Regions from separate parts of the Blautia sp. HCP3S3_C4 genome, predicted to be linked through region 2. Evidence: predicted binding sites of a transcription regulator. Region 2 holds the regulator's gene; the other holds the start of a gene.

Region 1 (4,252 bases), on a different contig from region 2:
CTTCAGCGTGGGACTGGCATGTTTCTCCTTTGAAGCAGATGTGGTGGGAATTGTGCAGGCAGCAGATGAGCCTTTTAATCTTTTTGCTTCCGGCAGCCATTCCTTTATCCAGAGACCGCTGATCGGGATCATAACCAAGATAGATTCTCCGTATGCTAATATCCCTATGGTGAAGCAGTGGCTGATCAATTCAGGCTGTGAGAGGATTTTTCTGGTAAACAATGTGACCAGAGAGGGAATTGATGAACTGATGGAATATCTGAAAGATGATCTTCCAAAGTTAACCATGGAACAGGCCAGATATCGGCAGAGCCTGGGCCTGAATGAATGGGATCCGCTTCCGGAGGGAGTAAGTTATCCAAACCATACAGAAGGGAAAATGTGAAAAAAATGAATAACCACAGGCAGAGAAAAGAGATGAAAGAAGATACCTTGAAAAAAGTCAGCAATGATGCAAAGCGTAAGGTATTAGTGGTAGAGGATAACCAGTTAAACAGAGAAATGCTTGCAGAAATTTTGTCTGACAGATATCAGGTATTGACAGCCTGTGACGGGGAAGAAGGTTTGCGATGCCTGGCAGAGCATTACCAGGAGCTGTCAGTAGTCCTTCTGGATGTATGTATGCCCGTATGTGATGGATATGAATTCCTGGAAAGGATTCAGGGAGATTCACTGCTTTCGTCTATTCCGGTGATCGTCATGACTGCCAGCAGCAGACAGGAGACAGAATTAAAATGCCTGGAGCTGGGAGCCGTAGATTTTGTGATTAAGCCCTATAATCCACAGATTGTACTTGGAAGGATTAACAGTGTGATCAAGCTGAGAGAATCTGCCCAGATTCTGGCTGCCGTGGAACACGATGAGCTGACTGGTCTGTATACCAGACAGGCCTTTTTTCATCATGCCAAAACTCTGTTCAAATTAAAAAAAGAGGAAGATTTTCATGTTGTGGTTGCGGATGTAAAGGATTTTAAGCTGATCAACGGCAGTTATGGAGCGACTGCAGGGGACAAACTGCTGTGCTATATGGCAAAGGCATATCAGGGGCTTATCCGGCATGGGCTGGTTTCCAGATATGGAAGTGATCAGTTTGCCTGTCTTGTTTATGGGCAGCCGGAGATTGATAAGGACAAAATAGAAACGTATATCAGAGAGATCGCAGATCATGCACCCATTCCTAATGTGACCATTAATTATGGAGTTTATATGCACATTGATAAAACACTTCCTGTATCTGCAATCTGCGGTCGTGGCTTTATGGCAATCAAAAACATCCGTGGTAATTATGAAAGTAATGTCTCTTATTATACTGCGGAGATGAGGGAAAAGCAGATACGCAGCCGACAGCTGGAAAGTGATTTTGAGAGTGCTGTGGCAAACAGGGAATTTGTGGTGTATTATCAGCCTAAGTACAGCGTGGGAACAGAAAAAATCGTAGGTGCGGAGGCACTGGTGCGCTGGCAGAAGCCGGATGGAGAAATCATATCTCCCGGAGAGTTTATCCCTGTGTATGAAAGGAATGGTCAGATCGTAAAACTGGATGAATATGTATTCAGACAAGTCTGCTGTTATCAGAGAAGACGGATGCTGCAGGGAAAGGAGCTGATTCCGATCTCAGTCAATCTGTCCAGGGCAAGTCTGCATCGCAGCGGTACGGTGCTGCGCTATGTGGAGATTGTGAAGGGTGCAGAAATCCCTTTTTCTTGTGTACCCATAGAGCTTACGGAGACTGCTGCCCTGTATAGCGACCGGATCAGGAGGATTACAGAGGCACTTGTCAGAACCGGATTCCTTTTACATATGGATGATTTTGGCTCCGGATATTCTTCTCTCACCAGTTTGAATGAGCTGCCCTTTTCTACTTTGAAGATTGATAAAAAGCTGATAGATTATATTGAACAGCCAAAGGGAAAAAAGGTGGTGCAGCAGGTAATTTCCCTTGCTCATGGACTGGATATGAAGGTAGTTGCAGAAGGTGTTGAAAACTCCGAACAGGCTCAATTGCTGAAAGAGATGACATGTGATGTGATCCAGGGCTTTTATTATTCACGTCCTCGTCCGGAAGAGCAATTTGCTGCAATGGCAGACCAGGAGATATGAAATAGGGTTTGACTTTATAGATGATAGAATAAAGTCAAACCCTGTTTTTTTTGCCCCAGTATTTGCGAATAATTGTGAAAAACATAACAAAACAAAAGAAAAAAATGAAAAAAAGTCATCAAAAAGCTATAAAAATAAAACTTAACACTTTATTTAATAAAAATAACTTGTTAAATGATTGACGATATGATATGATTTTCAAGACCACTATTGTACATATCTAGATACAATATCATCAAGATATGGCTGAAAATTTATCAGGAAAAAAGGAGTATTAAGGTTATGGGCAGTAAAATTACTATCATTGGTGCCGGCAGCGTCGGGTCTACAATTGCGTACACTTTATCAAGCCAGGATATCGCGTCTGAGATTGTTCTGATCGATATCAACAAACAGAAGGCAGAGGGCGAAGTTCTTGATATCATTCAGGGAACCTGCTTCAGAGATCCAATCTCCATTATTGCCGGTGATTATGAAGATGCAAAGGATTCCGATATTGTGATCATCACCTCCGGTATTGCGCGTAAGCCTGGACAGACAAGGCTTGAGCTTACACAGACAAATGTAAACATCCTTAAATCCATCACACCGGAGATTGTAAAGGCAGCACCGGATGCTCTTTATCTTATTGTAAGTAATCCTGTTGATATTATGACTTATGTGTTTACAAAGATTTCAGGACTTCCGGAAAACCAGATCCTTGGTTCCGGTACCATTCTCGACTCAGCACGTCTGCGCTGCGGACTTTCCGAGCATTTCCAGATTGCGCAGAGTAACATTCATGCCTATGTATTCGGGGAACATGGAGATACTTCCTTTATCCCATGGTCCGGTGCCTATATTTCAGGCGTAAGTGTAGATGAATACTATGAAATTGAGAAAAAACTGGGCAAAGACATTGAACCTGTGGACAAAGAGGCTATGCTTCAATATGTACAGAAATCCGGCGGACAGATTATTTCCAAGAAAGGTGCAACCTTCTATGCGGTATCTTCTTCTGTATGTAAGCTCTGCAGCCTTCTTGTATCTTCCTCAGAATCTATCTCCACAGTATCCACTATGATGCATGGAGAATATGGAATCGAAGATGTCTGCCTCAGTACCCTGACTTTGGTAGGACCAAATGGCGTGCAGGGTAAAATTCCTATGAGAATGAACAAAGCAGAGATTGAACAGCTGCAGAAGAGTGCAGACGCACTGAAAGAGATTATTGCTCAGCTTGACCTTTAAAAATAAAATCCCAAAAGGAAGTGGGAAATCCTGCTTCCTTTGGATTTATATTTCGTCAGAACCAATTAAAAGATTGTTTGTAAAATAACAAAAAAGAGAAAAATCAGAAAAAAATACTTGTTAAATTGTTATCAATATGATATGATATTTTCGGAAATCGAGCTGATACACTCCTTTAATGCGGAGGAAGGGTGTGCAAACTCTTTTATTTTCTATGTCTCAACAAAGATATAAAAAGTAATTGTATTAGACTTGATTTATATTTTTGTCTATATATCGTTAAAAAAAAGACAAAGGATCATATGATTATCACTATTTACCTAAACAACTAAGAAAGGATAATGTTAAGTATGAAGTACAGTTATTATCCGGGTTGTACCCTGAGAAACAAGGCGAAAGATCTGGACGAATATGCCAGAGCCAGCGCCAGAGCACTTGGGTTTGAACTGGAAGAAATCGAAGACTGGCAGTGCTGTGGAGGTGTTTATCCTCTGGGAACTGACGAAATCGCTACGAAGCTTTCTTCCGTACGTGCTCTTAATCAGGCCAAAGAAAAGGGCCAGGATCTGGTAACAATCTGCTCTGCCTGTCATCACGTGATCAAACGTGTCAATGATGATATGAAAAATGTGGAAGATATCCGCACCAGAGCAAATAATTACATGCAGCTTGATGAGCCTTATGCAGGCGAGACAACAGTGCTCCATTATCTGGAAGTACTTCGCGACAAAGTCGGTTTCGACAAGCTGAAAGAGAAAGTGGTAAACCCGCTTACAGGAAAGAAAATCGGAGCCTATTACGGATGCCTCTTATTACGTCCGGGCAAGATTATGGCTTTCGATGATCCGGAGAATCCAACCATTATGGAAGATTTTATTCGTGCACTTGGTGCAGAACCGGTGATCTATCCATACAGAAATGA
Region 2 (4,252 bases):
GCTTATTGTCTGAGGCTTGTTTGACCTCTGCTTCAGCCTGGGCTGCTGCCGGAGCATATTTTTCTGTAAGCTCTTCCCGCTTTTCCAGATAATAATCATAGTCACCAATGTAGTTTACAATGGCCTGATTGGTCAGATCCAGAATCCTAGTGGCTGTCTGATTGATAAAATATCGGTCATGGGAGACATAGAGTACAGTACCGGTATAGCTGTTTAAAGCCTCCTCCAGGATTTCCTTGGAGGCAATGTCCAGATGGTTGGTAGGCTCATCCAGGATCAGGAAGTTGGCCTCTGACAGCATAAGCTTTGCCAGGGATACACGGCCTCTCTCGCCACCGGAGAGGGCAGAGATCAGCTTAAATACGTCATCCCCTGTGAAGAGAAAGGCTGCCAGCATATTTCGGATTTCTGTCTCTGTAAGCGTTGGATAAGTGTCTGAAATTTCCTGGAAAATAGTTTTTTCCATGTGGAGTACATGGTGCTCCTGATCATAATATCCAATCTGTACCTTGGAGCCGAGAGCAAAGCGTCCGCTGTCAGCGTCTACCAGACCGTTAAGGATTTTCAGCATGGTAGTTTTGCCGGTACCGTTATTGCCGATGAGAGCCACCCGTTCCCCACGCTTAATGTCAAAAGAAATATTGGAAAACAAAGTCTGTCCGGGAAAAGCTTTGGATAAATCCTCCACAGTGAGTACATCATTTCCGCTGATGTATCTGGGCTCCAGGGAAATCCGCATCTGATTCTGGATCTCCAGAGGCTTTTCGATCCGCTGCACCTTATCCAGCATTTTTTCACGGCTTTCGGCACGTTTGATAGATTTCTCACGGTTAAAGGATTTCAGCTTGGCAATGACCGCCTCCTGGTGCTTAATATCCCGCTGTTGATTTAAGTAAGCTTTATACTGGGCATCCCTGAGCTGGGCTTTTTTCAGAGCGTAGGCAGAGTAATTGCCGCTGTACATTCGCATATTGCCGGCTTCAATCTCTACTACCTTAGTGACAACCTTATCCAGGAAATAACGGTCATGGGAGACAATAAAAACAGCTCCCGGATAATTCAGCAGATAGGTTTCCAGCCAGGAAATGCTTTCCATATCCAGGTGGTTGGTGGGCTCATCCAGCAGAAGAATGTCAGGATTGGAGAGCAGAAGCTTGCCCAGGGCAACCCGGGTTTTCTGACCGCCGGAAAGAGTTTCAATCTGTTTTTCGAAGTCCTCCTCTGTAAAGCCAAGTCCCTTTAATACACCCATAATCTCGCTTTTATATGCATAACCGTTCTCAAGCTCAAACTGATGGCTCAGTCTGGTATAGGTGTTCATCAGGCTGTCCAGGGCTTCCCCGGCAGCAGTTTTCATTTCATGCTCCATGGAGCGGAGACGGTTTTCCATATCAATGATGTGCTGCTTAGTAGAGATCAGCTCCTCATAGATGGTGTGGTGTCCATGGATATCCTGGTACTGGGCCAGGTAACCGATGCTTTTATCTTTGGCAAGAATAACATTTCCGGAATCCGGGGACAGTTCGTGGATGATAATACGCAGCAGGGTGGTTTTGCCTGCACCGTTGTTGCCGATCAGGGCTGCCTTTTCCCTGTCCTCTATATGGAAGCTGGCATCCTGAAGGATTACCTTCTCGCCAAAGGATTTGCAGATATTCTGACATGATAGGATCATACAAATTCCTCCGAAATTTATATTATTGCAGCAGCCTGCGAATATCCGCTTTGACTGCTGAAATGTACACATACAGAATTTATTATAACTGAACCGGACTGTTTTTGAAAGAAAAAAAGTGTTTTAATTTATGATTTGGATGAAATTTTGCACATTCTATCAGATAGTCTAAATTTAATGATAAAAATTTGTAAATAAAGTACAAATTTAATTTGACAATAAAATAACATTTGGTTATAATTGACCTAGGATATATAAGGAGGGAATATTTGTGGAACCTAAGGAAATTTCAAAAGCGGTGATCAAACGTTTGCCTCGATATTACCGTTATCTGGGAGAACTGATGGAGGAGAATGTAGAACGGATCTCGTCCAACGATCTCAGCAAGAAAATGCACGTGACTGCTTCACAGATCCGTCAGGACCTGAATAATTTCGGTGGATTCGGACAGCAGGGATATGGATATAATGTACGTTATTTATATACTGAAATCGGTAAGATTCTGGGACTTGACACAGTGCACCCGATGATTATCCTGGGTGCCGGTAATCTGGGACAGGCTTTGGCAAATTATGTAGATTTTGAGAAGCGCGGTTTTCGGCTGGTTGGTATTTTTGATGTAAACCCTGTGCTGGAGGGCATTGCAGTAAGGGGAATTGAGATACAGATGCTTAGTGACCTTCCCCTTTTTCTCAAAGAGAATAATGTGGAGATTGCGATTTTGACCTTACCTAAGGCAAAGGCCAAGGAAATGGCGAAGATTCTCATAGAAAACGGGATCAAGGCAATCTGGAACTTTGCACATATTGATCTGGATGCACCGGAGGATGTTATGGTAGAAAATGTACATCTGTCAGAGAGCCTGATGACCCTTTCCTATAATCTGAGTGAATATCGTAAGGAACATGAGAACCAGTAATAATAGTACATATGTAGTTGCCGGCAGCAGAGGGGACGGTGACGATTTGAATGGCTGTGGTCGTTAGATCATAGCTTTTCTTTTTGAAAAAATAGGTGTATACTGTTTCCAATGACAGGAGGTGGCTGAATGAAACCTGTGGTAACAGCCGGTGAAATGAAAGGGCTGGACCGGAACACAATAGAATCTGCCGGGGTTCCGGGTATGGTACTTATGGAAAGAGCTGCACTGAAAACAGTGGAGGCTATGGAAAAATATCTGGGTAACAAGGATCGTGTACTGGTGGTGTGCGGAAATGGCAATAATGGCGGTGACGGGATGGCCATTGCCAGACTTCTCCATCTAAAGGGGATCAAAGTCGGGATTTATCTGGCCGGTCAGGAGGAGAAGCTGACAGACCAGGCCAGGCAGCAGCTGCAGATCGCCAAATATTATCAGGTACCTTTGGAGCATAACCTGCAGCCGGATGAATATACTATTATAGTAGATGCCCTTTTGGGGGTTGGTCTGTCCAGACCTGTAGAGGGCAGATATGCAGAAATCATCCACATGCTGAACCAGTCCGGGGCTTTCCGGGTGGCTGTGGATATTCCTTCCGGCATCAACGGAGATACAGGCCGGGAAATGGGGATCGGATTTCGGGCAGATCTTACAGTAACCTTTGCTTTTTGTAAAAGGGGGCTGTGCTTTTATCCGGGAAGAATGTATGCAGGAGAGCTGATCGTTGCAGATATAGGGATTTATGCAAATCCGGACAGAGATCCCTCTATGGCTTATCTGGAGAAAGAGGATCTGTCAATGCTGCCCTCCAGAATTCCCTGGGGAAACAAGGGAACTTTCGGAAAAGTGCTTCTGATAGCCGGCTCCCGCGGAATGTGCGGGGCTTCCTGCCTGAGCAGTGCTGCGGCACTCAGAGCTTCGGCAGGTATGGTGAAGGTTCAGACTGTGGAGGAGAACAGGATTCCTCTTCAGTCACAGCTTCCGGAGGTTATGGTTACCTGTAAGTTTAATGAGAAAAGCAATCAGGAAATACTGGACTGGTGCGATGTGCTTGTGATCGGACCTGGACTGGGGATGTCAGGAGAGAGCAGAGAAAGGGTACAGTGGTTCCTGTCTCATGCTGCCTGGTGTGGTAAGCCTGTGATCCTGGATGCAGATGGCCTGAATCTGCTGGCAGTACATGGAGAATGGAAGAAATATCTGGGAGAACAGGTAATTCTCACTCCCCATCTGGGAGAAATGAGCCGCCTGACCGGGAAAAGCATCGGTGAGATCCGGGAAAACCTGGCAGAGACTGCTTCCCTGTATGCAGAAGAGACTCATACAGTATGTGTCCTGAAGGATGCCTGTACAGTAGTGGCCTCTGAGAAAGGGGAACAATATCTGAATATGAGTGGTAATGCAGGCATGGCTACTGCTGGCAGCGGAGATGTATTAAGCGGTGTACTGGCAGGAGTTTTATGCATGTTTCTGGCAGCAGAAAAAAAGCCTGCTTATGGTCAGATGGCAGCGCTGGGAGTACTGATCCATGGACTGGCAGGAGATATGGCAGCTGAGAATGTGGGAGAAAGAGGCATGACTGCCAGGGATATTATCCGGTTTCTGCCTGAAGTGCTGAAGGTGCAGTAGAGGAAGAGATTTTGAGTGTCCGGAGTTTC

Evidence for each region. Region 2 encodes Rex, which represses fermentation and respiration genes when NADH is low (regulators of the CRP and FNR family bind a similar motif). Its sites were predicted from a motif close to ATTGTTAANTANTTAACAAT; they were not measured.
Region 1: a site for Rex is predicted at 2,267-2,286, ahead of ACTNC6_RS11500 (L-lactate dehydrogenase). Genes of this name have one in related genera too.

The regions. Positions count from the first base shown of each region.
Region 1 covers NZ_JBQHWF010000012.1:34,255-38,506, forward strand. The annotation lists gene ACTNC6_RS11490 (EutP/PduV family microcompartment system protein) at 1-385, shown strand, start outside; gene ACTNC6_RS11495 (two-component system response regulator) at 391-2,100, shown strand; gene ACTNC6_RS11500 (L-lactate dehydrogenase) at 2,383-3,330, shown strand; gene ACTNC6_RS11505 (CoB--CoM heterodisulfide reductase iron-sulfur subunit B family protein) at 3,681-4,252, shown strand, end outside.
Region 2 covers NZ_JBQHWF010000010.1:102,840-107,091, reverse strand. The annotation lists gene abc-f (ribosomal protection-like ABC-F family protein) at 1-1,675, opposite strand, end outside; gene ACTNC6_RS10565 (redox-sensing transcriptional repressor Rex) at 1,947-2,594, shown strand; gene ACTNC6_RS10560 (NAD(P)H-hydrate dehydratase) at 2,724-4,223, shown strand.